DNA from 4 places in the Streptomyces sp. NPDC048644 genome. Region 4 is predicted to be linked to each of the others. Evidence: riboswitches for the same ligand, from Rfam matches in the RefSeq annotation. Region 4 holds a riboswitch; each other region holds the start of a gene.
The links. Region 4 has a riboswitch for cyclic di-AMP ahead of ACGFNI_RS25550 (M23 family metallopeptidase). Riboswitches for the same ligand answer to the same signal wherever they lie in the genome.
Positions count from the first base shown of each region.

Region 1: another riboswitch for cyclic di-AMP. It lies ahead of ACGFNI_RS15150 (M23 family metallopeptidase); the one in region 4 lies ahead of ACGFNI_RS25550 (M23 family metallopeptidase).
Region 2: another riboswitch for cyclic di-AMP. It lies ahead of ACGFNI_RS27960 (NlpC/P60 family protein); the one in region 4 lies ahead of ACGFNI_RS25550 (M23 family metallopeptidase).
Region 3: another riboswitch for cyclic di-AMP. It lies ahead of ACGFNI_RS04665 (C40 family peptidase); the one in region 4 lies ahead of ACGFNI_RS25550 (M23 family metallopeptidase).

Region 1 is NZ_JBICVO010000006.1:20,194-27,362, reverse strand. It holds gene ACGFNI_RS15165 (FG-GAP-like repeat-containing protein) at 1-640, shown strand, start outside; gene ACGFNI_RS15160 (PP2C family protein-serine/threonine phosphatase) at 1,094-2,230, shown strand; gene ACGFNI_RS15155 (DUF2332 domain-containing protein) at 2,273-3,364, opposite strand; cyclic di-AMP (ydaO/yuaA leader) riboswitch at 3,801-3,952, shown strand; gene ACGFNI_RS15150 (M23 family metallopeptidase) at 3,964-5,145, shown strand; gene ACGFNI_RS15145 (aldo/keto reductase) at 5,285-6,226, shown strand; gene ACGFNI_RS15140 (hypothetical protein) at 6,327-6,629, opposite strand; gene ACGFNI_RS15135 (YDG/SRA domain-containing protein) at 6,728-7,169, shown strand, end outside.
Region 2 is NZ_JBICVO010000015.1:62,435-69,603, forward strand. It holds gene ACGFNI_RS27950 (peptidoglycan DD-metalloendopeptidase family protein) at 1-838, shown strand, start outside; gene pcrA (DNA helicase PcrA) at 915-3,374, opposite strand; cyclic di-AMP (ydaO/yuaA leader) riboswitch at 3,674-3,858, shown strand; gene ACGFNI_RS27960 (NlpC/P60 family protein) at 3,866-5,050, shown strand; gene ACGFNI_RS27965 (hypothetical protein) at 5,262-5,615, opposite strand; gene ACGFNI_RS27970 (GNAT family N-acetyltransferase) at 5,806-6,603, shown strand; gene ACGFNI_RS27975 (alpha/beta hydrolase-fold protein) at 6,631-7,169, opposite strand, start outside.
Region 3 is NZ_JBICVO010000002.1:134,250-141,418, reverse strand. It holds gene ACGFNI_RS04695 (adenosylmethionine--8-amino-7-oxononanoate transaminase) at 1-126, opposite strand, end outside; gene bioB (biotin synthase BioB) at 119-1,294, opposite strand; gene ACGFNI_RS04685 (8-amino-7-oxononanoate synthase) at 1,440-2,666, shown strand; gene ACGFNI_RS04680 (ATP-binding protein) at 3,004-3,432, shown strand; gene ACGFNI_RS04675 (LysR family transcriptional regulator) at 3,484-4,401, opposite strand; gene ACGFNI_RS04670 (LysE family translocator) at 4,473-5,147, shown strand; gene ACGFNI_RS04665 (C40 family peptidase) at 5,260-5,733, opposite strand; cyclic di-AMP (ydaO/yuaA leader) riboswitch at 5,738-5,939, opposite strand; gene ACGFNI_RS04660 (hypothetical protein) at 6,271-6,576, opposite strand; gene ACGFNI_RS04655 (ATP-dependent Clp protease proteolytic subunit) at 6,583-7,169, opposite strand, start outside.
Region 4 is NZ_JBICVO010000012.1:121,759-128,927, reverse strand. It holds gene ACGFNI_RS25560 (M16 family metallopeptidase) at 1-924, shown strand, start outside; gene ACGFNI_RS25555 (M16 family metallopeptidase) at 960-2,342, shown strand; cyclic di-AMP (ydaO/yuaA leader) riboswitch at 2,570-2,726, shown strand; gene ACGFNI_RS25550 (M23 family metallopeptidase) at 2,739-3,539, shown strand; gene ACGFNI_RS25545 (GntR family transcriptional regulator) at 3,770-4,459, shown strand; gene ACGFNI_RS25540 (HPr family phosphocarrier protein) at 4,832-5,113, opposite strand; gene ACGFNI_RS25535 (GNAT family N-acetyltransferase) at 5,347-7,169, shown strand, end outside.

The sequences.
Region 1 (7,169 bases), on a different contig from region 4:
TGGCTGGCTTGCCGACAAGCATCCCCGCTTCCTCGTCGACACCACAGGTGACGGCAGGCTCGACATCGTCGGATTCCATGACGACGGTGTCTGGGTGTCGCTCCAGGACGAGGACGGGACGTTCGCCGAGCCCCTGTACGTCCTCGACGACTTCGGGGTCGACCAGGGGTGGAGCTCGGTTGCGGAGCACCCCAGGTTCCTGGTCGGGACCACCGGCGGCGGAGCGTTGGACATCGTCGGGTTCGGCCCGCAGGGCGTCGTCGTGTCACGCGGGCGCGGCGACGGCACGTTCGAGCGCCCGAAGCTCGTCCTGAACGACTTCGGGCTCGCCCAGGGGTGGACGGGCGGCAAGCACCTCCGGCTCCTTGCCGACGTCACAGGCGACGGCAACCCGGACGTCGTCGGCTTCGGAGACGAGGGGGTCTGGGTGTCGCACAGCCGCGGCGACGGCCGGTTCGAGCAGGCCCAGTTGGTGTGCCGCGGGTTCGGGTACAACGAGGACGCGGGCGGCTGGCGGGTCGACCGCCACTCCCGCTTCCTCGCCGACATCACCGGTGACGGGCGCGTCGACATCGTCGGCTTCGGCGGCCCGGGGGTGTACGTGGCCCGGAACCTCTTCCGCCGCTTCAGGACCCGGTAACCCTCGCAGGGCGCGACCGCCGGGTGCGTCCGGGGGCCGGTCGGGAGCATCCGACCGGCCCCTGTTGTCGTGCCGCGTCCTGGCCCGAGGGACGGGGCAGCTCAGGCGGGTGACTTCCGGCCGCTGCCGTCGCCGGGGCCTTCCGTGCGGTCCGGTTCCTCGTCGCCGGGCCGGGTGCGCGCGGGGGAGCCTGCGTCCTCGCGTCCTTCGGTCTGCTCGGCACCGCGCTGCTGGCGGCCGGGCTGCTGCGCACCCGGCGCGCCGAGCCCTGACCGACCCTTCCGTGACCCGTCCGGCCCACGAGGAGTCGCTGCCGGGCCCGGCACCCGAAAACCTGGGGGACGGGTGCCGGGCGCCGACGGACGAAGGGACGGGCAGGGCCGGGCCCGGCGGACGAAGGGGCCGACGGCTCAAGGACGGACGGGCGCCAGGAGCGGGAAGATGCCGGTGCGGATGCGTCGAGGCGGGAGGGCCCGCACGGGCGAAGGGGAACGGCGGGCACGCCGGGCGCAGATGTCGCCCATCGGCCGCAGGCTGGCGCGCTGGCTGCCCGCGATCCTGATCGCCTCCGGCCTGGTCTTCGACATCGTCACGCCGGCCCGCTACACCGCGTCGCCGTTCTTCTCGGCCGCGCCCCTGGTCGCCGCGCCCCTGCACTCGCTGCGCAGCACGGCCGTCACGGCGGTCGCCGCGGTGGCAGGCGCGGTGTGGGTCGTGGCGTATCACGGTGCCCGTGACACCAACGAGTCCGCGACGGAGGTCTCGACGGTCTTCGTCGTCGCCGTACTCGCGCTCGGCATCAACCGGGTCGTCCGGAGGTCCGACGCCACGCTGGCGTCCGTACGCGACGTCTCGGAGGCCGCCCAGCGGGCCGTGTTGCCCACGCCGCCCGAGCGGGTCGCGGGGCTCGCGGTCGCCGCCCGGTACGTCGGGGCGCAGGCCGACGCCCGGATCGGCGGGGACCTCTACGCCGTGCAGGACACCCCGTACGGCGTGCGGCTGATCGTCGGCGACGTACGGGGCAAGGGCCTCGAAGCGGTGGAGGCCGCCGCGATCGTCATCGGGGCATTCCGGGAGGCGGCGGAGCAGGAGGCCACGTTGGAGGCGGTGGCGGGCCGGCTGGAGCGTGCGCTGCAACGGGAGGGCGGGCGGCGCGAAGGGCTCGACCAGTTCGAGGGGTTCACCACCGCCGTCCTCGCGGAGATCCCGCCCACGGAACACGTCCTGCGGGTGCTCAACCGCGGGCACCCGCCGCCCCTGCTGCTCGCCCCGGACGGCGGGCTGCGGGCGCTGCCCCCGGCATCGGCGGCGCTGCCCCTGGGCCTGAGCGAGGTGGCGGGGTGGCCCGACCGGTCGGACGAGACGTTCTTCCCGGCCGGGTCGGTCCTGCTGTTGTTCACCGACGGGCTGACCGAGGCCCGCAACCGCACGGGAGTGTTCTACGACCCGGTCGCCCGGCTGCGCGGACGCCATTTCACGGGGCCCGACGCGCTCCTGGACACACTGGTCGACGAGGTCGCCCGGCACACCGGAGGGGCGGGGACGGACGACATGGCGCTGCTGGCGGTGCAGCGGCCACTGCCGGCGTAGGGCGTGGCCGGTGGGCGTCGCGGCGAGGGGCGGCGGTGGTGCCTACGCCGTCCCCGCCACCCAGTGCAGGCTCCGGCCGTGCTGCCCGGTGAGGGCGACAGGACGCTCGTCCAGGGAGAGCGTCAGCAGCGGCTCCCGCTCCGCCGGGCCGAGCGCGTCGCTGTGCGGGGCGGCGATCCACGGCAGGACGGAGTGGTGCTCCTGGGAGATCCAGTGTCCTGCCCCCGCCCGCTGGGCGAGCAGCTCCCGCACGCTCGCGGCGAACCGCTCCCGGCGGTCCGGTGGCAGGTAGGTCAGTACGGCGGTGTGGAAGACGACCAGCGTGGCGTCGGCCGGCGCTTCGGCCGCGAGCGCGGGCAGTTCGTCGACGAGGTCGCCGCGCACCATCCGAGGGCGCGGCGCTCCCCGTACGGCGTCGACGGCGGCCGGGAGGTGCTGCGCCCGCTCGGTCGCCCCGGGCCAGATGAGCGCCTGGAGCCAGCGCAGCGCGTCGGGGTCACCGACCGGATCCAGCGGATTGAGGTCGATGCCGCCCCGCCAGACGACCTCGGGCAGCCGTCCGGGCGGGGCCGCCCAGTCGTCCGGCACCCGGGCCTCCCGGCTCGTACGGCACCGGAACGTCACCGGGCTGCCGGACGGGCCGACCTCCACGGCCGCGCCCGCGTCCCCGCCGTCATCGAACGCGTACCGGTAGCGGTCCGGGTACAGGCACAGGCCGGCCGACGCGCCGACCTCCAGGAGGGCCAGCGGCTGGGGGAGGCGGGCCAGCAGCGGGAGGAGGGTGGCGCAGCGGGCCGGTTCGTTGGTCTGGGTGGCGCGCCGCATGATCACCGCGCGGACCTCGTCCCAGTGCCTGATGGTCCACTCGCGCCAGCGGCGGTAGGCGAGGTCGCCGCGCGGGCCCTGCTCGGCGTGCGGGCCGTCGAGATGGCGGACGGCGGCGAGGAGGAGGTTGGGCTGCTGCTTGTTGCCGGGCGGCAGCGAGCCCGCCAACAGCTCGCAGAATTCCGGGTCCTGGCTGATCCGCGCCGTCAGTTCCTCGTGGGCCTCGCACTGCCCGCGCGCCTGCCACCAGGAGAAGTCCCGGTAGCGATCCGCCAGTGTCTGCCCGTTGTTGACGAAGTTGACGACCATGATCAGACGCTACTTCCCTCACGTTCCGTGATTGCCGCGCACCCCTCTGCATAACAAGTGATGCACAATCACGCGCAGCCCGTTTCCCGCCGGACGGTCAACTCGCCCTGTTTAGAACCTTGGTGGGCCCATAAGTCCAGGCCAAAGCTGGTGAGTAGGGGATGCGGATTCGTGAGAACGCTTGGAAATCCGCGGCCATCTCTATTACTGTCCGATAACGGAGCGCGGTCGTCCCAGCCGTCGCAAGAGGCGGCACCGTGCGCCGACGCTGAATCCTGCAAGCGCTCTTCGGGCGCCTCGGGCATCACGGGCACCACCGCTGGTCACGACCTGCACGTTCACCGCAGCATGCCGCGATACGCCGCAGTACCGCAGCATCGAAATTTCACGAACTGCCGTGAACTGCAGGGAATTTCCGTGAACTACGGGAAACGCCCTGGAATGTCGGATGGATCCCGAACCGCGCGGAGGGAACCGGGGAACCACCACCATGGGGTGAATCGGACGCCTCGCGCCAGAGGCCGCCCGTAGGAGACCTTCCTGCTCCGAACCCGTCAGCTAACCCGGTAGGCGAGAAGGAAGGAAAGGAGTGCGCCCCCGTGGCGTCCAACAGGTCTGCCCCCGAGGCTCCGTCCGCCTACGCCCTCGACGACACCGCCCCCTTCGACGGCCCCCGGCCGTCCGGCGGCCCCGGCCGTGCCGACGCAGGTGAAGGACCGTGGGAGGAATGGAACCCCACCGAGGAATCCGTCCGCGCCGCCCGCGGCAAACACCGGGTCGCCAAGCAGCGCAGCGGGGGATTCGCCCGCGGTGGCACGGTCCTCGGTGTCGGCGTCATCGCGGCGGTCGGCGCCGGCGGGATGGCCACGGCCGAGGGAAAGCCGCCGGTGCCGATCTCCGTGCCTGACCTCGGCGCGATCACCGACGACCTCTCGGAGAAGCTGCCGGACGCCGAATCCCTGCCCGGCATCGGCCCCCTCATCTCGGACGACTCCGACGCGGCAGCCGACACCGCGGCCGACTCCGCCGCACCAAAATCCGGCACCCACGCCACCTCCGCCACCCACGCCACCTCCGCCACCCACGCATCGGCACCGCTCTCCTCCGCCGGCCTCACCCCGGACGACGGCACCCAGGGGACGGGCGGCGCGGGCGAGGCGCTGCGCAGCCGCATCCTCCAGCAGGCCGACGCGCAGCAGAGCGCCGCCGAGCGTGACGCCCGTGACGCGGCCGAGCAGTCCGCCGTCGAACAGGCCGAGAAGACCGCTTCGGCGGCGCAGAAGAAGGCCGCGGCGGCCAAGGAGGAGGCGCGGGCCGAGGCCGAGCGCGAGGCGAAGGCGGCGGCCCACAAGAAGGCGGAGGCCGAGCGGCTCGCCGAACTCGCCAAGAGCTACCTCCTCCCGGTCACCTCGTACACCCTCACGGCGAGCTTCGGCCAGGCCGGCGACCGCTGGGCGGCCGACCACACCGGCCAGGACTTCGCCGCCCCGACCGGCACCCCCGTCAAGGCGGTGCACTCCGGCACCATCACCCAGGCGGGCTGGGCCGGTTCGTACGGCTACCGCGTCGTCCTCACCCTCGACGACGGCACCGAACTCTGGTTCTGCCACCTCTCGTCCATGGTGAAGACCTCGGGCAAGGTCGGCACCGGCGAGGTCATCGCCCGCGTGGGCGCCACCGGGAACGTCACAGGACCCCACCTCCACCTGGAGGTCAGGCCGGGCGGCGGCGACCCCGTCGACCCCATGCCCTGGCTGCGGGACCACGGCCTGAAGGTCTGACACCGGGCGGGGCTGGCACGGCGGTCACGGCACGGCCGGTCGGCGGGGCGGGCCCGGTAAGGCGGGTCCGGCACGGCTGATCGGCCGGAGGCCGGGCGGGGCCGGAATATTCCCTTCCCGCCCGACGCTGCAATCACGCATGACCGTTTCACGCAAGAACCTCGGCTCGCTGTCCGTCTCCCCGCTCTCCCTCGGTGGCAACGTCTTCGGCTGGACGGCCGACGAAGCCGAGTCGTTCGCCGTGCTCGACGCGTACGTGGCGGGCGGCGGCAACTTCATCGACACCGCCGACGCCTACTCGTTCTGGGTCGAGGGCAACAAGGGCGGCGAGTCCGAGACGGTGATCGGCAACTGGCTGGCCGCCCGCGGCAACCGCGCCGACGTCGTCATCGCCACCAAGGTCGGCGCCCAGCCGGGACTCAAGGGCCTGTCCACCGCGACGATCAAGAAGGCCGTCGACGGATCCCTGAGCCGCCTGCGCACGGACTACATCGACCTCTACTACACGCACTACGACGACGAGTCGGTCGAGGTCGCGGAGTTCCTCACCGCACTCGACGACCTCGTCAAGGCCGGCAAGGTCCGCGAGATCGCCGCGTCCAACATCTCGGCGCCGCGTCTGGAGGAGTCCCTGGCCTGCTCCGACCGCGAGGGCCTGGCCCGCTACGTCGCCCTCCAGCCGCACTACAACCTGGTCTCGCGCGACACCTACGAGGGCGAACTGGCCGACGTCGCCGCCCGCCACGGCCTCGCCGCCGTCCCGTACTACGCCCTCGCCTCCGGCTTCCTGACGGGCAAGTACCGTCCCGGCACGGACATCGACAGCGCCCGCTCGGCCAAGGCCGCCCAGTACCTGGCCACCGACCGCGGCCCCCGCGTCCTCCAGGCCCTCGACACCGTCGCAGCCGCCCACGACGCCGAGATCGCCACCGTCGCCCTCGCCTGGCTGGCCGCCCGCCCCACGGTCGCCGCCCCCATCGCCAGCGCCCGCACGGTCGCCCAACTCCCGTCCCTCCTCGCGTCCTTGGACCTGACCCTCACGGACGCCGAACTGACGCTCCTGAACGAGGCGTCGGCCTGACGCGAACCCCCGTACACCGGGGCGGGCACGACAGCCGTACGGGCCGGGGCGCGACTGCCGCCCCGGCCCGTACGGCCGTCCTCGTACGCGCTCCCGCGCCTCACACCCGCCGGTCGGCCACCAGCCACGACACAAGCGCCATCCCGCCCGCCACCGTGAACACCGAAGGCCACGCCCCGACCTTCTTCGCGAGCGGATGCGACCCGGCAAACGCCGCCACATACGCCCCACCCAGCACAGCCGCAGCCTTCCCCCCAGCCTTCTCCTGCCACCCCTTGACCGCCACCGCACCGGCGGCAGCCAGCACTGCCCCACCCAGGGGCCGCTTTTTTGTCCAGCGGGCTACGGCGTAGCCGCCTACGAGGCCACTCGCCGCCACAACTGCCGTTGGCACACCAGCCACCGCTACAACCTCCTCATGAGGGACAACGTCTCTGAGCCTACGCTCGGCAGTTCCAACCCGAGTGACATAGCGATCAAGTTGTGGGCAGAATTCCCCGCATGGCGAAGGCAAAATCAAAGAACCCTGTGAAGTTCGGTCCCCCTGAGGGGGTCGTTGAAGGGCAGCATTTCGAGAGCCACATGGAGCTGCACGCGTACGGCGTGCACCGACAAAAAGGGCGGGGAATCTCCGGTACTGCGCGGGAAGGCGTCGACTCCATCGTGCTCTCCGGTGGCTATATCGACGACGTCTACGGTGACGACGAGATCATCTACACCGGCGAGGGCGGACGCGACCGGAAGACGCAGTGCATGGTGGCCGACCAGACCATGGATACGCCTGGAAACGCCGGGTTGTTGCTGAATCAAGCCCTCGGAAATCGAGTCCGTGTCATTCGAGGGTTGGACATCAAGCGACAGAAGGCCACAGGCGGCTATCGGTACTGTGGCCTGTACCGGGTGGCCGAGAGCTGGAAGACCGTTGGCAAGGAAGGCTTCCGCA
Region 2 (7,169 bases), on a different contig from region 4:
GCGCGGCGCATCGGCCGCGGTGGCCGAGGCGTTGACCCAGGCCACTCCGGTCGTCACGGCAGTCACGCCCGACGCCCCTGAGGGCCCCAAGGCCGTCCGCGGCCGGGGCCGCCGCCGCACAGCCAAGCGGTCGGCGCTGCTGACCGTCGCCGTACCGTCGGTCGCCGCGATGGGTGTCTGCGCCGTCGCCGCTGCTGCCGTCGGCGGGTTCGGCGGGGAGGAGAAGGACGAGGCGGCCAGCCAGGGCGCGCCGGACGCGGGCGGCGTCAAACCGTCCACGGCGAACAACAAGCTCGACACCCAGCTCGCCGGACTCAGCGCGGGCGCCGACGACTTCGCCGACCGGGCGAGCCGTACCCAGGAGCGGATCGACCTCAAGGAGCGGCAGGCCGCCGAGAAGGAACGCAAGGCGAAGGAAGCGGCCCGCAAGGAGGCCGAACGCCCGAAGTTCCTGCTGCCGGTCAAGCAGCACGGGCTGAGCGCCCTCTACGGCCAGGCCGGCGTCAACTGGATGTCCGTGCACACCGGCATCGACTTCCCGGTCGGCTACGGCACTCCCGTGATGGCCGCGACCGACGGCACCGTGCGCACCCAGTGGAACTCCGCGTACGGCAACATGGCGATCGTGACGGCGCCCGACGGCACCGAGACGTGGTACTGCCACCTCAGCAGCACCAAGGTCCGCTCCGGGTCGGTCAAGGCCGGCGATCAGATCGCGTACTCCGGCAGCTCCGGCAACTCCACCGGGCCGCACATGCACTTCGAGGTGCGCCCCGGGGGCGGCTCACCGATCGACCCGCTGCCCTGGCTGCACAGCCACGGCCTCAACCCGAACTGACCGGCCGCCCCGAACTGACCGGCCCCGCCCGGCCCGACGCCCTGACGGCGGCGGGCCGACGGAACGGCCGCGGGCTCTAGAGCTTCTGCACCGGCGCGTACCGCAGCAGCAGCCGCTTCGGCTTCTCACCGCCGAAGTCGATCGTCGCCTCGGCGTTGTCGCCGCTGCCCTTGACTCCCACGACCGTGCCGAGGCCGAAGCTGTCGTGGGTGACGCGGTCGCCGACGGCCAGCGCGACGACCTGCCGGTCGGACGAGCGCCGGGTCGCGAAACCGCTCGGCCCCTTGGCGCGCGAGGACGAGAAGCCGGAGCCCGTTCCTCCGCCGGAGCCGAAGCCGCCGGATGACAGCCCGCCCATCGAGGCGGACGGCGTCGCGGGCCCGGTGCGCTTCCAGTCGACGTACGCCTCCGGGATCTCCTCAAGGAACCGCGAGGGCGGGTTGTACGACGGCTGGCCCCAGGCGCTGCGCATCGTCGAGCGGGTGAGGTAGAGCCGTTCGCGGGCGCGGGTGATGCCGACGTACGCCAGCCGGCGCTCCTCCTCCAGCTCCTTGGTCTGGCCCAGCGAGCGCATGTGCGGGAAAACGCCGTCCTCCATGCCGGTCAGGAAGACGACGGGGAACTCCAGGCCCTTGGCGGTGTGCAGGGTCATCAGGGTGATGACGCCGCTGCCGTCCTCCTCCTCGTCGGGGATCTGGTCGGAGTCGGCGACCAGCGCGACCTGCTCCAGGAAGTCGGCGAGCGTGCCCGGGTTGTCCTCGCCGCGGTCCTGCTCGAACTCCAGGGCCACGGCGGCGAGTTCCTGGAGGTTCTCGATCCGGGTCTCGTCCTGCGGGTCGGTGGAGGTCTGGAGTTCGGCGAGGTAGCCGGTGCGCTCCAGGACCGCCTCCAGGACGGTGGCCGGTCCTGCGCCGGATTCGACGATCGTGCGCAGCTCTTCCATCAGCGTGTTGAAGCGCCGGACGGCGTTGGCCGAGCGGGCGGCCATGCCGTACGCCTCGTCGACCCGGCGCAGGGCCTGCGGGAAGCTGATCTTCTCGCGGAGCGACAGGGCGTCGATCATCGCCTCGGCGCGGTCGCCGATGCCCCGCTTGGGGACGTTGAGGATCCGGCGCAGCGGGACGGTGTCCTCGGGGTTGGAGAGGACGCGCAGGTACGCGAGGACGTCGCGGACCTCCTTGCGCTCGTAGAAGCGGACGCCGCCGACGACCTTGTAGGGCAGCCCGACCCGGATGAGGATCTCTTCGAAGACACGGGACTGGGCGTTGGTGCGGTAGAAGACGGCGACGTCGCCCGCCCTGGCATCGCCCGCGTCCGTCAGCCGGTCGATCTCGTCGGCGACGAACTGCGCCTCGTCGTGCTCGGTGTCGGCGACGTAGCCGGTGATCCTGGGGCCCTCGCCTGCCTGTGTCCAGAGGTTCTTGGGGCGGCGGTTCTCGTTGCGTTCGATGACGGCGTTGGCGGCGCTGAGGATCGTCTGCGTGGAGCGGTAGTTCTGCTCCAGGAGGATCGTCGTGGCGTTGGGGTAGTCCTCCTCGAACTGGAGGATGTTGCGGATCGTGGCGCCGCGGAAGGCGTAGATCGACTGGTCGGCGTCGCCGACCACGCACAGCTCGGCGGCGGACTCGGGCGGACCGACCAGCTCGCGCACGAGGGTGTACTGCGCGTGGTTGGTGTCCTGGTACTCGTCGACCATGACGTGCCGGAAGCGGCGGCGGTAGTGGGCGGCGACGTCGGGGAACGCCTGGAGGAGGTTGACGGTCGTCATGATGATGTCGTCGAAGTCCAGGGCGTTGGCCTCGCGCAGCCGCGCCTGGTACATCGCGTACGCCTCGGCCAGGGTCTTCTCGAAGCCGTCGGCAGCCGTCCCCGCGAAGGTCTCCTCGTCGATGAGCTCGTTCTTGAGGTTGGAGACCTTGGCGCTGAAGGACTTGGGCGGGAAGCGCTTGGGGTCGAGGTCCAGATCGCGGCAGACCAGGGCCATCAGGCGCTTCGAGTCGGCGGCGTCGTAGATCGAGAACGACGAGGTGAAGCCGAGCTGCTTGGACTCGCGGCGCAGGATGCGGACGCAGGCGCTGTGGAAGGTGGAGACCCACATGGCGTTCGCCCGCGGGCCGACCAGTTCTTCGACGCGCTCCTTCATCTCGCCCGCGGCCTTGTTGGTGAAGGTGATCGCGAGGATCTGGCCGGGGTGCACGCCGCGCGCGCCGAGCAGGTGCGCGATGCGGTGGGTGAGCACCCGGGTCTTGCCGGATCCGGCGCCCGCGACGATCAGCAGCGGGCTGCCGGTGTGCACCACGGCCGCCTTCTGGGCGTCGTTGAGCCCCTCCAGGAGGGCGGCCGGATCGACCGCGGGGCGGGCAGCGCCGTCGCGGTAGTACGCCTCCCGGGGCACGGGGGCGTCGAACTTCCCGTCGAAGAGGTCGTGCGGAACCTCCTCCGGGGCCGGGCCGTGCTCGTCCTCGGGAGGGGGCGGGGGGTGCTCGCCCTTCGGGCCGAGATCCGCCAGGAAGCTGTCGTCAAAGAGGCTGCTCATCGCCCACCGAGTCTAGGCGGCCCCACTGACATCCGGTCCCGAAGTCCGGGAACGGCCGCACGGGAAGCGTCCCGGCCGTGCAGAATCCGTTTCGGAGACGTGGAGCCGTCTTCACAGGAGCCGCCCCGAGGCTTCCCCGCACTGCCCGAAACCGACATCCAACGCAATCACCGTCGCCTCACCTTCAGGTCACGAAAAGGTTTCGGGCAATTCGAACATCAGCCTTCACAGGAGCCACACGAGTTGGCTACCGTGCTCGCTCGGGCAGCCCGCATCCCCGCGTACGACAGCGTGCGCACGGGTCGCCTCCGCCGAGTCCGGCCCTGCCCCTGGGCACCCGGAGCCGGGGACCCACCAGCACCACCGGGGTGAATCGATCGGTACGGCCGCCGCGCGCGGGCGTACGGACCGTAGGGCAAGCCTTCCGTCTGCGACACCGCCCGAACCCGACAGCTAACCCGGTAGGCGGTCCACGGAAGGAGTCGCCGGCCTTGGCGTCGCATCGCAAGCCGCGCACCCGCGTCCTCGCCTCACCCGGAAGCCGCCGCACGGCGGTCGGGATCACCACCGCAGCACTCGCCTCGGTCACACTGCTGTCGCAGTCAGCCGAAGCGGCCCCCAGGAGCCCCCGGCCGACCGTCGAAGAGGTCAAGAAGAACGTCGACGACCTCTACCGCCAGGCCGAGGTGGCGACCCAGAAGTACAACGCCGCCAAGGAGCACGCCGAGCAGCGGCGCGAGAAGGTGACCGAACTCCAGGACTCCGCGGCGAAGCGCACCGACAAACTCAACGCGTCCCGGCGGGAGCTGGGCACCTACGCCTCCGCGCAGTACCGCACCGGCGGCATGAGCCCGACCGCGCAGCTGATACTCGCCAAGGACCCGCAGCAGTTCGCCGACCGCAGCCACCTCATGGAGCGGCTGACCGGACGTCAGCAACAGGCGGTCGCCGACTACCAGGAGCAGCAGGCGGCGGCAGCGCACGAACGCGCCGAGGCCGTCCACAGCCTGGAACGGCTCCAGGAGTCCCAGACCTCCCTCCAGGAGTCCAAGCGGACGGTGCAGGGCAAGCTGACCGAGGCCCGGCAGCTGCTGTCCCGGCTGACCGCCCAGGAGAAGGCGCGGCTGGCCGAGCTGGAGCGCAAGAAGGAGGAAGCCGCCAAGCGCAAGGCCGACGACATGGCGCGCCGGCAGGCCGAGAAGGAACGCCAGGAGCACGGGGGCGACCGCGGGGGCGACGGCGGGTCCGGTGGCGGCTCGACAGACGGTTCAGACGGTTCAGGCGGCTCGGGCGACTCGGGCGGCGGATCCGACGACGGCACGTCCCTCACGAAGGCCAAGAAGGCGCTCGCCTTCGCCCGCGCCCAGATGGGCAAGCCGTACGTCTGGGGCGCGACGGGCCCCAACTCCTACGACTGCTCCGGCCTGACGCAGGCGGCATGGAAGGCGGCCGGGGTGAACCTGCCGCGTACGACGTGGGATCAGGTGAAGACCGGCGAGCGGGTGGCCACCAAGGACCTGCAACCGGGCGACCTGGTGTTCTTCTTCAAGGACATCAGCCACGTCGGGATGTACATAGGCGGCGGCAAGATGATCCACGCCCCGAAGCCGGGCGCCAGCGTGCGGGTGGAGTCGATCTACTACATGCCGATCTACGGGAGCATCCGCCCGGCGTAGGCCGTGTCGGGCCCGCTCCCCCGCGACACCTCGGTCGCGTCGGGACCGCTCCCCCCGCGACACCCCAGGAACCACCCGCAGCACCCCACGCACCACCCCCCACAGCACAGAACCGCGCGGCCCTCGGGCGGTCGGACGGCCGGAACGGCTGACGACGCGAGGGCCGCGCGGTTCACCGTGCGGCATACGGGGCGCAGCGGCCCCTGCGGGCTCAGGTCCAGAGCACCGCGATGAAGATGTTCACCATCGTGAGCAGGCCGACGGCGCCGAAGAGCGGCTTGGCGACCTTCTCCTCGTCACGCTTGACGTAGACCAGGCCCAGGATCACCACCAGGACGGCCAGCTTGATGCCGATCTTGATGTTGTCGACCGGGCTGCCCTGGGCCTGGTTCAGGCCGACCAGCACGATGCCGGTGACGAGCATCGTCAGCGCACCGTGCAGCATGGCGGGCACGAAGCGGGCCGTGCCCGCGCTCATCGCCTTCATCTGGGTCAGGAAGCCGCCCAGGAGGGAGGCGATACCGATGATGTGCAGGCCGACGAAGATGTTGATGACTACGTCCATGGTGCTGGATCGTAGCCCTCCCAAACCACGACCCATCGGGCAGGGCGCCCCGCCGTCGCACACCGCCGTGTGCTCCCCCGACCGCAGGACGCGGCCCGGTGGCAGCAGCCCGCAGAGCCGTCCCCGGACACCCGTGCCGGCCCGGAAAATACAGCTGAAGTCGATCATGGATGCGGCCTACGCTCGGCCCATGGCCCCCGCCACGGACTCCTCCCCGGCCCCCTCGCCCGCCGCACCCTCCGAACTCGCGCGGATCGTCGGCGTCTGGGCCGACGGCTGGGCGCGGGCCCGGCGGACCGCCGCGCCGTCTGCGGTGCCGGGCGGCTTCCGGATCGAGGTCGGACGGCCGCACCACATCGCCCGCTACGTCCTGCCGGCGGCCGACCCCGACGTGCTGGGCGAGCTGGCCCGCCGCATCGACGTGCCCGGCCTGTGGCTCAAGATCTGCGCACCGCGCGAGCGGGTCGAGCGGCTGCTGCCTCCTGGCTGGCAGCTCAGCGAGCCTCAGTACCTGATGACGACCACGCTGGGACCGCCCGGCGACCCCGCGCCGCCGCGCGGCTACCGCCTCAGCGTCCACCACGACGCGGACCGTGGCCTGATCGAGGCCCGGGTCCTGGACGGTACGGCCCCTGCGGCTCCCGCGGCCCGTACGGGAAGCCCGCATCCGGACCCTGATCCGACCCCGGAGGCAGCCCCGGATCCGGACCCGGAGATCTTCCCGGCAGGCGGTCTTGCCGCGCTCACCGACGGGGCGCCCGGTGCCCTGCGCGGACCGCGGTCGGTCGTCTTCGACATGATCGGCACGGCGGCCGGGCACCGCCGCAGGGGGCTGGGCCGGCTGGTGATGGCGGCGCTCGCCGGCCGCGCGGCCACGGCGGGCGCCACGCAGGGTGTGCTGGTCGCCAGCCCCGAAGGCCGTGCCCTCTACGAAGCCCTGGGCTGGCAGGTGCGCGCGCCGGTCACGGCGGCGGTCCGCCCGCGGTGAGACGGGGTCCTGGCCGCGGCCCCCGCCTCACGCGGTGACGTGTTGCGACAGCCAGCGGAAGATCTCGGGCACCTGCTCCCGCCAGACCACGCTCGTGTGACCACCGGCGTCCGAGGGGATCTGCCGCACGGTCACCGATGTCGGCGACTGCGCCAGCTGCCGCAGTCCGAGGCCCGCCTGGTACCCGTCGCCCGAGGCGCCGGAGACGTACAGCGCGGTGCGCGGCGGCTTTCCGGCCGCGTTGGCCGACTTCAGGATGTGCAGCGGGTTCGACTCGATGCGCAGCTTCGGGTCCTTGCCCGCGAGTGAACTGTGCTCGCTCGCCGGGTCGTTGTAGCCGGACATGGCGATCGCCGCGTGGTAGCGGTCCGGGTGCGACAGGGCGAGCTTGGCGGCGCAGTGGGCGCCCGCCGAGTAGCCGGCCAGGGCCCAGGAGCGGGAGTGGTCGGATGCCCGGAAGGTGTCGATGACCATCCGGCGCACGTCGACGGTCAGCCAGCTGTCGGCGTTGACCTTCCCCGGGATGTTGACGCACCCGGTGTCGGCGCCGGTGACGAGGTTGGTGC
Region 3 (7,169 bases), on a different contig from region 4:
CAGCCGGACGCCGGCGGCCGACTCGACCAGCAGCGGTGTGCTACGGCCCGGCATCGGCCCGTAGGGGTGCCACACGTGCTGCCGGTCGAGTGCGAGCAGGTCGCCCGGCGAGAACACCTCAGGCATTGGGCGGCAGTTCGGTGCCGGCGCCCCGGCGGCGTACCGAGACCAGGCCGCGGCGGGCCTCGTCGGACGGCGCGGGCGCGGTGGCGGCGGGCGGCGCGTCCTGGGCGGGGTGGCAGGCGCCCGGCGTCCCGTCGTGGCAGCCGCCCTCGTCGCCGCAGCTTTGGACGCGGTGTCCGGGCAGGGTGGTGGTGTCCGCGCCCTCCACTTCGAAGCCCGCGTCGGCGATCATCGCGAGGTCGTCCTTGCCCGCCTGGCCCTCGCTGGTCAGATAGTCGCCGAGGAAGATGGAGTTGACGAGGTGCAGCGCCAGCGGCTGCATGCTCCGCAGATGCACCTCACGCCCGCCCGCCAGCCGTACCTCGACGTCCGGGCAGACGAAGCGGGTCATGGCCAGGATGCGCAGCGCGCGCTGCGGCGTGAGGTTCCACTCCTCGGCGAGCGGGGTGCCTTCGAACGGGATGAGGAAGTTCACCGGCACCGAATCGGGGTCCAGCGCGCGCAGCGCGAAGACCACGTCCACCAGGTCGGCGTCGGTCTCACCCATCCCGGCGATCAGCCCGGAACAGGCCGACAGGCCGGCCGCCTGGGCCTGTTGCACGGTCGTCACGCGGTCCGAGAAGTCATGGGTGGTGCAGATGTCGCCGTACGTGGCTTCCGAGGTGTTGAGGTTGTGGTTGTAGGCGTCAGCCCCGGCTTCCCGCAGCCGCCCGGCCTGGCCGTCGGAGAGCAGTCCGAGGCAGGCGCACACCTCGATGCCCTCGTTCTGCTCCTTGATGGCGGAGATGGTCTCCGACACCCGGTCCACATCCTTGTCGGTCGGCCCGCGGCCACTGGCCACCAGGCACACGCGCTTGGCGCCGCCCGCCACCCCCGCGGCTGCCGCCTTCGACGCGTCATCGGGCTTGATCCAGGTGTACTTGAGGATCTCGGTCTTCGACCCGAGGCGCTGCGAGCAGTACGAGCAGTCCTCGGGGCACAGGCCCGACTTGAGGTTGACGAGGTAGTTGAGCTTCACCCGCCGTCCGAACCACTGACGGCGCACCTTTCCGGCCGCGGCCACCACATCGAGCAGTTCGTCATCGGACGTCGCCAGTACGGCGAGGGCCTCTTCACGGGTCGGCAGCTCACGCCGCAGCCCCTTGTCCACCAGAGTGTTCAGCAGCTCCATGGCGTTGATCCTGACGTACGGCACCGCCCCGGGCCAAGGAGGATTCCCACAACGACCCTGGCTCGGAGTGTGGGTATCACCACACTGTGGGCGGGTGTAACGACCGCTAACGTCTATCGACAGCCCACAATCGAGAAGGATGCCGATGCCGCAGGACACCGCACCGCCGCAGACCCGGGACGCACGCGCCGTGCCGCCCGCCGACCTCGCAGCGGCCCCCGTACGCGAGACGTTCGGCGCGGCATTCGACTGGCTTGATACGGCGCGTGCCGAGCGGCAGCGGGCGGGCCTGGTCCGCACCCTGCGCCCGCGCTCCGCCGATTCCGCGCTGCTGGACCTGGCCTGCAACGACTACCTCGGATTCGCCAGGCACCCCGAGGTGACCCGCGCCGCAGCCCAGGCCGCGCACCGCTGGGGCGCGGGCGCCACCGGCTCCCGGCTGGTGACCGGCAGTACCGAACTGCACGCCAGGCTGGAATCCGAACTCGCCGCCTTCTGCGGCTTCGAGGCCGCCCTGGTGCTGTCATCCGGCTACGCCGCGAACCTCGCCGCCGTCACCGCGCTCACCGGGTCCGGCGCCCTCGTGGTCTCCGACGCGGGCAACCACGCCTCCCTCATCGACGGTTGCCGGCTCTCCCGGGCCCGTACCGCCGTCGTCCCGCACGCCGACCCGCGGGCGGTGGCCGCCGCGCTGGCGGACCACGAAGGCCGGGCGCTCGCGGTGACCGACGCGGTGTTCTCCGTCGACGGCGACGCGGCCCCGCTGCCCGCTCTCGCCGGCGTCTGCCGGGCGTACGGCGCGGGTCTGCTCGTCGACGACGCGCACGGACTGGGCGTACTGGGCGACGGCGGGCGCGGCGCGACGGCCGCCGCGGGCCTTGCCGGTGACGCCGACGTGGTCGCCACCCTGACCCTCTCCAAGTCCCTCGGCGGACAGGGCGGCGCGGTCCTCGGCCCGGCCCGCGTCATCGAGCATCTGGTCAACACCGCGCGGACGTTCATCTTCGACACCGGCCTGGCACCCGCGGCGGTCGGCGGCGCACTGGCCGCGCTGCGGCTGCTCCGCCGCGAACCCGCGCGCGTCGACCGGGTGCGTACCGTCGCCACGCAGCTGCACCGCCGCCTCACCGCCGCGGGCCTGACCGCCGTACGCCCGGACGCCGCCGTGGTCTCGGTGCGCGCCCCGTCCCCGAAACAGGCCGTCCGCTGGGCCGCCGGCTGCCGGGAAGCCGGGCTCGTCGTCGGCTGCTTCCGCCCCCCGTCCGTGCCGGACGGCATCTCCCGGCTGCGGCTCACCGCCCGTGCGGACCTGACGGACGCGCAGATCGACAGCGCCGTCGAGACGGTCGTGGCCGCCGCGCCCCGAGGCTGACGCCGCCGCACGCCCCGGAGGTGCTGCCCCTCTCCAGAGGTTTACCGGCACCGCCCGGCGAGTATGAGGCGGGTACAGCGTTCGTCGGTGCCGCAGGGGGGCCGGTACCGACGGGCCGGCGTGCGGTCCCGCCGCCCAAATCCGTTCTCGCGTAGCAGAGTTCACCGCATTGAGCGACAGATATGGGCATATCGTGGTGGATCGGCGTCATACCAGCAGCATGGATGGCAGTCTGACGCACAGCAGCAGTCCGAGGCCGAATCGGTGTCCGATCGGCAGCTCGCTCCCTGGTCGGTGCGCCGGAATCGAGCCTCGGTGGGAAAAGGACGGCGTCGCGATGGCAGACCACCAGGAATCCTCACTCACGCTGCCGAGCGAGCCCGCCTCCGTGCGGCTGGCCCGCGGTTATGTGAGCGATGTGCTCGGCGAATGGGGTCTGCCGGCGCACGCGGTGCGCGCCGATACCGTCCGGCTGATCGTCTCCGAACTCGCCACCAACGCCGTCCAGCACACCCTGGGCCGCTCCCCGGTCTTCACCGTGGAGCTGCGGCTCGACCGCGACGAACAGCTCCGCATCGGCGTCACCGACAGCCATCCGCGGTGGCCGCAGCGGCTGCCCGCCGCGGTGCAGCAGGACAACGGACGCGGCCTGGTCATCATCCGCTTCCTCGCCGCGGAAGCCGGCGGCCGGCTGAGGGTCGAACCCACCCACCAGGGCGGCAAAACGGTCTGGGTCTCCCTGCCCTGGACGGCAACCGGACCCTGACCACCCGCCTCCTGACCACCCGCCCGCCACCGGGCAGGCCGCCGCACGGCCTCACTGCACGGAGCCGCCACGGGTGAACGCGCCGCGCAGCAGCGCCCGCAGGGTGTCGGCGGCCGGGGAGCCGCCACCGGGGCGGTAGGCCACCGAGACCGTGCGGTGCAGCTCGGGCGGCTCCAGCCGGCGGACACCCAGCGGTGTCACCGAACCGGTCGCCATCATCTCCGGCACCACCGCCACCCCCAGGCCCGCGCTCACCAGCGCACACACCACCTCGTACCCCGGTGACTCGCAGCGCACCGCCACGCTCGCCTCGGCAGCCGCGAGCGCCGCCTCCACCCCGCGTCGGTGAGGGTTGGCGGGCGCCATGCTGACCAGCGGCTGTCCGGCCAGACCGGACAGCGGCAGCCGTCCCTGGCCCGCCGACAGGGCGTGCCCCGGAGCCGTGACGAGCACCAGTTCCTCGGTCAGCAGCGGCTCCAGCCGCAGCCCCTCGGGCGTGGGCATCGGGTCGCCAGGCGCGTAGGCGTGCGTCAACGCCAGATCCACCTCGCCGAGCGCCACCGCCCGCATGCCGAGCGGCGGTTCGTACTCCGTGACGCTCAGTTCCACATCCGGGTGCGCACGGCGGAACGCACTCAGCGCGGGCGGCAGCAGATGTGTACCGGCCGTCATGAACGTGCCCACCCGCAGCCGGCCGCCGGACAGGCCCGCCAGCTGCGCCAGCTCGTGCCGCGCCAGATCCAGCTCGTCCAGCGCCCGCCGGGCCCTGACCAGCAGCAGTTCCCCCGCGGCCGTCAGCCGCGCCCCGCGGTGGTGGCGCACCAGCAGCGTCGTCCCGGCCTCCCGCTCCAGCTTGGCGAGCTGCTGGGAGAGCGCGGGCGCGGTGTAGCCGAGCCGGTCGGCGGCCCGTGAAATCGAACCGGCCTCCGCGACCGCCACCAGAGCGGCCAGTCGCGTGGGGTCGTACATAAGAACCTCTTTAGCCCGACGAAGAAGATTGCCACTCCCCATTAAAGGCTCTGACCAGCGAGGATTGCCTCATGGACGGACAGCTGATCACCTTCACCGGAGTTGCGGCCGGCATGGTCGCCATGCCGGGCGCGGACTTCGCGGTCGTGGTGCGCAACGCACTCGGTTCGCGCCGGGCGGGGGTGGCCTGCGCGGTCGGGGTCGCGGGCGGGCTGCTCGTGCACACCGCCCTCGCGGTCGCCGGGCTCGCCGCCGTGCTCGTCGCCGTGCCCGTGCTGTTCGGCGCCGTTCAGGTACTCGGCGGCGCCTATCTGCTCTACCTCGGAGGCCGCGCACTGCTGGCCGTCGTACGCGGTCCTGCCGACGCGGCGCCCACGGCGGACGAGGACGCCGCGGCACGTCCCGGGGATGAGGCCGCCGAGCAGCAGGAAGCGCGCACCGGCGTCGGACGGAGCCTGCGGCAGGGCTTCCTCACGAACGCGCTCAACCCCAAGGCGCCGGTGCTCTTCCTCAGCCTGCTCCCGCAGTTCGTCCCCGAGGGGCAGCCCGCGCTGCCGCGCACCCTGTTGCTCGCCACGATCGTCGTCGCGATGGCGCTGGTGTGGTTCCCCGCCGTCGCGCTGCTCGTCGACCGCCTCGGCAACTGGCTGCGCCGCCCGCGGGTCACCCGTGCCCTGGAGGCCACCACCGGCGCCCTGCTGACCACGCTCGGTGGCGTCCTCCTCGTCGAGGTGGCGCTCGCCTGACCGCGCCGCACACACGCGGACGGCCGCCGCCGAGCGCCTCCCGGAAAGCCAACGGCGGGCAGATGTAAGGGAGTTCGGCTATCTCAACGCGGTGCGGGTGGCGGGCGACCGCTCACCTGACCCGCCCGTACCAGACGGCCTTGCTCCAGATCTTGTCCAGGCGGACGACGGTGCCGGTCCTGGGCGCGTTCCAGATGCGGCCCCGTCCGGCGTAGATCCCGACGTGGTAAACGCCCCTGCCCGCATGGAAGAAGACCAGATCGCCGACCCTGCGGGACGAGGCGGGCAGGTGCCGGGTGCGGTTGTACTGCGCAGCCGCGGTGCGCGGCAGCTTCTTGCCCGCGTGCTTGAACGCATACTGCGTCAGCCCCGAGCAGTCGAATCGGTGGGGGCCCCGGGCGCCGTACTGGTACGGCGCCCCCTTCTTGGAGGCGGCGATCCGCAGCGCCGCGGACGAGACGCTCGACGCTTCGGCGTCGGTGGTCCCTCCGGGCGTCGGGATGATGCCGCCGACGGTGGCCAGTGCCAGAGCCGAAATCGTTCCGGCGCGGGCCACTGCTGTCGGTACGTGCCTGCGTACAGCCATGAGCGAACCCTTCGTCAGTCGCCTGCGAAGGAGGACCTGTCGGGTTCGGGCAGGCGAAGATGCCCGGCCGTGCGTACGGCTTCACCCCAAGGAGCCCGTCGGCCGTGGCGGCCGTGGCCCCGTCGTGCTCGGGTCCTCCGCTCCTGCCGTTCCAACCACGTCGACCGGACATCCGGGACGGCGGCAGGATTAGGCGCCCGTCCGGACCGCCCCGTCGCTGTGGCGGGGTCTTGTCGTCGAAGGGATCGTTACGCATGCGGCGCCCGAAATAAGCGCTGAAATGACCCCATGTGACATTCGTCACATGGGGGCCATGTGGTGAGTCGTGCCGTTCGCGGTGTGCGGGAGCGTCCGGGGTCAGGGCCGGGACCAGGTGTGGAACCCGGTGCGGCGCCGGGGTCAAGGCGACGTGCCGCAATCCGGGCGCCGTTCGTCGCGGACTTCGGTGCTAGCCCTTCCGGGCGAGCCGGGCGGGGGACGTGTCGCACGCCCGGTGCCCGGCGACACCGTGTGCGGTCCCGGTAGGTGGCCGCCGCCTCACGTGTCATCGGGCGGCACCGAGACGAGCCGGGCCCGGCGCTCGCCGTCGAGTGTCCGCAGTGCCCGGCCGAGCGTCCCGCCGTGCAGTTCGCTCTCGCCCCGCTCGTGCATCAGCGCCAGCGCGTCCCGCAGTCCGGCGGCCCTGCTCGCCAGCGCCTGGGCGGCCCGCAGCCCGCCGTAGGTGTGCCCGCCGCGCGCCGGGTTGATCCGGCCCAGCAGGTCCAGGACTTCCAGGTATCGGTCGATCAGTTCGCCCTCGGCCCGGGTCAGTGCGGGCAGCGGAGGGAGTTCGGGCGTCGGCACCCGACGTCACCGTGCGCCGGTCGCCGCGGAGGTCTTGCGGGCGCGGGTGACCCCGTCGATCAGGCCGTACTCCTGGGCGGCGCCGGTGTCGAAGATCTTGTCCCGCTCGATGTCGGCGGCGATCCGTTCGCGCGGCATGCCGGTGTGCCGTTGCAGCAGTTCCTCCAGCTTGTCGCGGGTGCGCAGCAACTCGTCCGCCTGGATGCGCAGATCGGTGGCCTGGCCCTGGACCGGCTCGCTCAGGGCGGGCTGGTGGATCAGCACCCGGGCGCCCGGCAGCGCCAGCCGCTTGCCCGGGGCGCCGGCGGCCAGCAGTACCGCGGCGGCGGACGCGGCCTGGCCCAGGCAGACCGTCGCGACGTCGCAGGTCACGTACTGCATCGTGTCGTAGATCGCGGTCATCGCGGTGAACGAGCCGCCGGGGGAGTTGATGTAGAGCGAGATGTCCTGCTCGGGGGCGGCGTGTTCGAGGTACATGAACTGCGCCATCACGTCGTTGGCCGAGGCGTCGTCGATGGGGGTGCCCAGGAAGACGATGCGCTCGCCGAGCAGCTTCGAGTAGGGATCCATCGTGCGCGTGCCGCTGCTGGTGC
Region 4 (7,169 bases):
GTCAAGAACGAGCGCCGCCAGCGCTACGACAACGTCCCCTACGGCACGGCCTTCGAGAAGCTGACGGCCATGGCGTACCCGGAGGGCCACCCGTACCACCACACCCCCATCGGGTCGATGGCCGACCTGGATGCCGCGTCCCTGGAGGACGCGCGGGCGTTCTTCCGCACGTACTACGCGCCCAACAACGCGGTCCTGTCGGTCGTCGGTGACATCGACCCCGAGGAGACGCTGGCGTGGATCGACAAGTACTTCGGGTCGATCCCCATGCACGACGGCAAGCAGCCGCCGCGCAGCGGCGAACTGCCCGAGACCATGGGCGCCCAGCTGCGCGAGATCGTCGAGGAGGAGGTGCCGTCCCGCGCTCTGATGGCGGCCTACCGCCTGCCGCACGACGGCACCCGTGAGGTCGACGCCGCCGACCTGGCGCTGACCGTCCTGGGCGGCGGGGAGTCCTCGCGGCTCTACAACCGCCTGGTGCGACGCGACCGCAGCGCCGTCGCCGCCGGCTTCGGCCTGCTGCGGCTGGCCGGTGCGCCGTCCCTGGGCTGGCTGGACGTCAAGACGTCCGGTGGCGTGGCGGTGCCGGACATCGAGAGCGCCGTCGACGAGGAGCTGGCCCGCTTCGCCGCGGAGGGGCCGACGCCGGAGGAGATGGAGCGCGCGCAGGCCCAGTTGGAGCGTGAGTGGCTGGACCGCCTCGCCACGGTCAGCGGCCGTGCCGACGAACTGTGCCGCTACGCCGTCCTGTTCGGCGACCCGCAGCTCGCGCTGTCCGCCGTGCAGCGTGTCCTGGAGATCACGCCGCAGGAGGTGCAGGCCATCGCCCAGGCCCGGCTGCGCCCCGACAACCGCGCGGTGCTCGTGTACGAGCCGACCGCGGCCGACGAGACCGCCGACAACGACGAGGAGGCGGCCCAGTGAGCGACGCCGCGACCGCAGATTCCGCCATGACCGCGATGGAGTTCCACCCGCAGCCCCGGGGTGGCGCGCCCAAGCCGTGGGCCTTCCCCGCGCCCGAGCGCGGCGCGCTGCCCAACGGGCTTACGGTGCTGCGCAGTCACCGTCCCGGGCAGCAGGTCGTCGCCGTCGAGATCGACATCGTCGCGCCCCTGGAGTCCGAGCCCGAGGGGCTCGACGGCGTTGCCACGATCATGGCGCGCGCCCTGTCCGAGGGCACGGACAAGCACGACGCCGAGGCATTCGCCGCCGAACTGGAGCGCTGCGGCGCGACCCTGGACGCGCACGCCGACCACCCCGGTGTCCGGGTCTCCCTCGAAGTGCCGGCCTCCCGGCTGCCCCGCGCGCTCGGCCTGCTCGCCGACGCGCTGCGCGCCCCGGCCTTCCCCGACAGCGAGGTCGAGCGTCTGGTCCGCAACCGCCTGGACGAGATCCCGCACGAGCTCGCCAACCCGGCGCGGCGTGCCGCGGTGGCGCTGTCCAGGGAGCTGTTCCCGGCCGCCTCCCGGATGTCGCGGCCCCGCCAGGGCACCGAGGAGACCGTCGAGCGTATCGACGCCCCCGCGGTGCGGGCCTTCTACGAGGCCCACGTGCGCCCCGCCACGGCCACCGCCGTCATCGTCGGCGACTTCACCGGTGTCGACGTGGACGCCGCCCTCGCCGAGACCCTCGGCACCTGGACCGGCTCGCTCGCCGAACCGGTCACCCCCTCGCCGATCACCGCCGACGACACCGGCCGCGTGGTGATCGTGGACCGCCCCGGTGCCGTCCAGACGCAGCTGCTCATCGGCCGTATCGGCGCCGACCGGCACGACCGGGTGTGGCCCGCGCAGGTGCTCGGCACGTACTGCCTGGGCGGCACCCTCACCTCGCGGCTCGACCGTGTGCTGCGCGAGGAGAAGGGCTACACCTACGGGGTGCGCGCCTTCGGCCAGGTGCTGCGCTCCTCGGCGCCCGATGCCCCCGGGGGGCACACGGGTGCCGCGATGCTCGCCATCAGCGGCTCGGTGGACACCGCCTCCACCGGCCCGGCGCTCGACGACCTGTGGACGGTGCTGCGCACCCTCGCGGCGGAGGGCCTGACGGACGCCGAGCGGGACGTCGCCGTGCAGAACCTCGTCGGCGTCGCGCCGCTCCGGTACGAGACCGCAGCGGCGGTCGCCGGGACGCTCGCCGACCAGGTGGAGCAGCACCTGCCGGACGACTTCCAGGCGCAGTTGTACGCGCGGCTGGCCGAGACCGGCACGGTCGAGGCGACGGCCGCGGTGGTCAGCGCGTTCCCGGTGGACCGGCTGGTGACGGTCCTGGTCGGTGACGCGGCGCAGATCGCCGAGCCGGTCAAGGCGCTGGGCATCGGCGAGGTGACGGTCGTCAGCGGCTGACGTGCCGACAGGACGGTTGCCGTAGGGGGCCGTCCATGGAGCGACACAGGGGCTCCCGGGGTGTTCAACCGCCCCGGGAGCCCCTTTATGTCCGCATTTTCCCCGGCTGGTTGCGTGGTGCAGGTGTGGCGCTTCGCACAAACTGCCGGTTCTGTTTGCCGATCGAAAGACGCCCCGATTAGCGTCAACCCCGCTGTTCGTCAGCCGTACGCCGCAACCGTGGCACCGGACAGTCATCGCCGAGTCCCCGTACGGCGCGAGCCAGGGGAGCCGGGGACCCACATGTCCCCTGGGGTGAATCGGGTGCCTCTCCGGAGGAGCCCGTAGGAGACCTTCCTGCTCCGAACCCGTCAGCTAACCCGGTAGGCGAGAAGGAAGGAAAGGACAAGCCAGCACATGGCGTTCACCCGTGCCACCGGGAAGCACCGTCGTCCGAGCCGCACCGCGCGGACGACCCGCAACATCGCCGGCATAGCCGGTCTCGCCGCCACCGGCGTCGTCGCCTCCGTGGCCTCGCCCGCGCTGGCCGCCACGGCCCCCGCGAGCCCCCAGGACGCCGGCCTCGCGCACGCGGTCGTCCTCGGCGACGAACTCGCCGACCACGTCGCGGCGCAGGCCGACGCGCAGCAGGCCGTCGCCGAGGTCGCAGCGGCGAAGGAGAAGGCCGAGGCCGAGGCCAAGAAGCAGGCCGAAGAGGCCAAGCGCCGCGCGCAGGAAGCCAAGGAGAAGGCCGAGAAGGAGCGCGAGGCCAAGGCCCGTGCCGCCCGCGAGGAGGAGCGCAAGCGCCTCAACGCCTTCGTCGCGCCTGTTACCGGCTCGTATGTCTCCACCGCCTACAAGGCGTCCAGCGGACTGTGGTCATCCGGCAGCCACACCGGCATCGACTTCCACGCCGCCACCGGGACGCCCGTCCACGCCGTGGGCGCGGGCACCGTCGTCGAAGCCGGCGCCGGCGGCGCGTACGGCAACAACATCGTCATCAAGATGAACGACGGCACCTACACCCAGTACGGCCACATGTCGTCGCTCGGCGTCTCCGTCGGCCAGAGCGTCACACCGGGCCAGCAGATCGGTCTCTCCGGCGCCACCGGCAACGTCACCGGCCCGCACCTGCACTTCGAGGCCCGCACCGGCCCGGACTACGGGTCGGACATCGACCCGATCGCCTACCTCCGCTCGCACGGCGTCAACGTCTGACGTTCCGCACGCGAAGACGCCGAAGCCCCGCCCGCAGGCACCTCCCGCGGCCGGGGCTTCGGCGTATCCGCAGGCGGACGGACGGGTGCGGCCTTCGGGCACAGCGCCGCATGGCCAAAAGATATCCATGAAGGAACGAACGCATCCGAAAAGCCACCGCCTTCGAATAGAGTTGCCAAAAGGCCGTCGCTCGGCGGCGTTTCCCGGGAATGACGGCGGAGGCACCCACGATGCGAGGCCATATTTCCGCGCAGGTCGTCTGCACGGCAATTCGCGAGGACATCGTCTCCGGTGCGCTGGCGCCTGGCAGGCGACTCGTCGAGGACATTCTTGCGGCCCGTTACGGCGTCTCCCGCGTCCCGGTCCGTGAGGCGCTGCGCACCCTGCAGTCCGAAGGGTTCGTCACCACGCGGCATCACGTCGGCGCCTGCGTCGCCGAACCGACCGCCCAGGAGGCGGCCGACCTGCTGGACCTGCGCGCGCTGCTGGAGCCGCTGGGCGCCGCCCGCGCGGCCACCCGGCGTACGGAAGCCCACCTCAAGGTGCTGCGCGGCCTGGTGCGGCTGGGCCGCGAAAGGACCCGTCACGCGCACCCGGCCGACCTGCCGCAACTGGACGGCTGGTTCCACGAGACGCTCGCCCAGGCGGCCGGCAGCCCCAGCCTGACCGCGCTGCTGACCCAACTGCGGCGGAAGATCGAGTGGATGTACGTCGTGGAGACCCCGCCCCGGTCGTCGCAAGCGTGGGACGACCACGGCGCGGTGCTGGACGCGGTCGCCAGGGGTGACGCGGACCGGGCACGTGCCCTGATGGCGGCTCACGTCGAACGGTCCTCCCCGGGGTACCGGCTGCGTCACCCGGCCACACCCGCGGTGAGGCAAACGAAACGACCCGTCAACACGGAGCGCGTCCGTTCTTAACAAGGGGACCGTATACCTGTGGTATTCGGGAACGTATATAGCGGGTGCGGGGTGCGGTCGACAGAAAGAGTTGAAATTCGGGGGAGAGGGAATCACGGGCGGAAGCGATTCCATTGTTTCCGGCGAACTCGGCGAACTCGGCGAACTCGGCGAACTCGGTGATGCGGGTGCGGGCCGGCACGATATGGGCGCGTAGGTCATTCCTTCCCGCGAATGCGGCAGCAGCCTCGGAATTCCTTATGGGTTTCCACCGCCCCGCCCGCCACTCGTCGGCGCCCGCTGTAACGGAACGGCCCCGTCGCGGCGACCGTGATGGTCGCTGCGACGGGGCCGTTTGCCGAGAGGCGGTGGACTCGAAGAGCCCGCGGCGGCTCAGACGGTCTCGGGGAGCTCTTCCAGGCCCTCCGTGACCAGCTTCGCCAGGCGGTCGAGCGCGGCGTCCGCGCCCTCCGCGTCGGAGGCGAGCACGATCTCCTCGCCACCCTGGGCGCCCAGGCTCAGAACGGCGAGCATCGAGGCTGCGTTGACCGGGTTGCCGTCGGTCTTGGCGATCGTCAGGGGAACGCCGGCGGCGGTGGCCGCACGGACGAAGATCGAGGCGGGGCGGGCGTGCAGACCCTCGGCCCAACCGACATTGACGCGGCGCTCAGCCATGGTGTTGCCCTTCAAGTCGTAACGGTTGTCTAGACCAGTGTCTCACGCTGCGGCGCGTGGTCCAGCAGCCCTTCGACCCGACTTTCCCACCACCCTTTCCGGCGCGCCCGTGCCCCGTCCCGGAGTGCGGACGTGGCGCTTCCGGGCGTGCTCCCGAACCCCCGCGGACCGACCGGCGGCAGGCGGGCACGCATGCCGAGCCGGTTGTCGGTGCCCGGTCGTACGCTGTCCGCATGCAGAATCCGCCGGACCACGCATACCCGACCCACTGGGAAGCCGACGTGGTGCTGCGCGACGGCGGCACGGCACGGATCCGCCCGATCACCCCCGACGACGCCGCACGCCTGGTCTCCTTCTACGAACAGGTCTCGGACGAGTCGAAGTACTACCGCTTCTTCGCGCCCTACCCCCGCCTCTCCGACCGCGATGTGCACCGCTTCACCCACCACGACTACGTGGACCGGGTCGGCCTGGCGGCCACCGTGGGCGGCGAGTTCATCGCCACCGTCCGCTACGACCGGATCAACGACCAGGGGCTGCCCGCCAAGAACCCCGGGGACGACCAGGCGGAGGTCGCCTTCCTGGTGCAGGACGCCCACCAGGGGCGCGGTGTCGCCTCCGCCCTCCTGGAGCACATCGCAGCCGTCGCCCGCGAACGCGGCGTCCGCAGGTTCGCCGCCGAAGTGCTGCCGGCGAACACCAAGATGATCAAGGTGTTCACGGACGCCGGCTACACCCAGAAGCGCACGTTCGAAGACGGCGTGGTCCGGCTGGAATTCGACCTCGAACCCACCGAGCAGTCCATGGCCGTCATGCGCGGCCGGGAACAGCGCGCCGAAGCCCGCTCCATGCAGCGGCTGCTCGCCCCCGGCTCGGTCGCCGTCGTGGGCACCGGCCGCGCACCGGGAGGCGTCGGCCGCACAGCGCTGCGCAACCTCCTCGACTCCGGCTTCACCGGCCGCACTTACGCCGTCAACCACGCCTTTCCCGCGGACACCGACCGGCTCGACCCGGAAGGCGTACCGGCCGTGCGCTCGCTGCGGGAGATCTCCGGGCCGGTCGACCTCGCGGTCATCGCGGTGCCCGCCGACCGCGTCCCCGAGGTCGTCGAGGACTGCGGCGAACACGGCGTGCAGGGCGTCCTGATCCTCTCGTCCGGCTACGCCGAGGCCGGGCCCGAAGGCCGGGAACGCCAGCGCGCCCTGGTGCGCCAGGCCCGCTCCTACGGCATGCGGCTGATCGGCCCCAACGCCTTCGGCCTGATCAACACCGCCCCCGGGGTCAGGCTGAACGCCTCCTTCGCACCGATGATGCCCGGCGCCGGCCGCATCGGCCTGTTCACCCAGTCAGGCGCGATCGGCATCGCCCTGCTCAGCGGGCTGCACGACCGCGGCCCCGGGGACGGCGGCATCGCCGGCATCTCCACCTTCGTCTCGGCGGGCAACCGTGCCGACGCCTCCGGGAACGACCTCCTCCAGTACTGGTACGACGACCCGGACACCGACGTCGTGATCCTCTACCTGGAATCGATCGGCAACCCGCGCAAGTTCACCCGGCTCGCCCGCCGCACCGCAGCCGTCAAACCGGTCGTCGTCGCCAAGGGGGCGCGCCACCACGGCACCGCACCTCCCGGCCACACCGTCCCCACCGTCCGCATCCCCGACAGCACCGTCTCCGCCCTGATGCGCCAGGCCGGCGTGATCCGCGTCGACACGGTCACCGAACTCATCGACGCGGGACTGCTGCTCGCTTCCCAGCCGCTGCCCGCCGGGCCGCGCATCGGCATCCTCGGCAACTCCGAGGCGCTGTCGCTGCTGGCCTACGACGCCTGCCTGACCGAAGGGCTGCGCCCGCAGCGCCCCCGGGTGCTCCCCTCCGCCGCGACCCCGGACGACTTCCGCACCGCGCTCGCCGAGACGCTCGCGGCCGACGGCTGCGACGCCGTCGTCGTCACGGCGATCCCTTGGGTGGGCGAGGGAAACGCGATCTCCCCGGGCGAGGGCGCCGCACTCGCCGCCTCCTTGCGCACGGCCGCCGCGGGCGATCCGACGAAGCC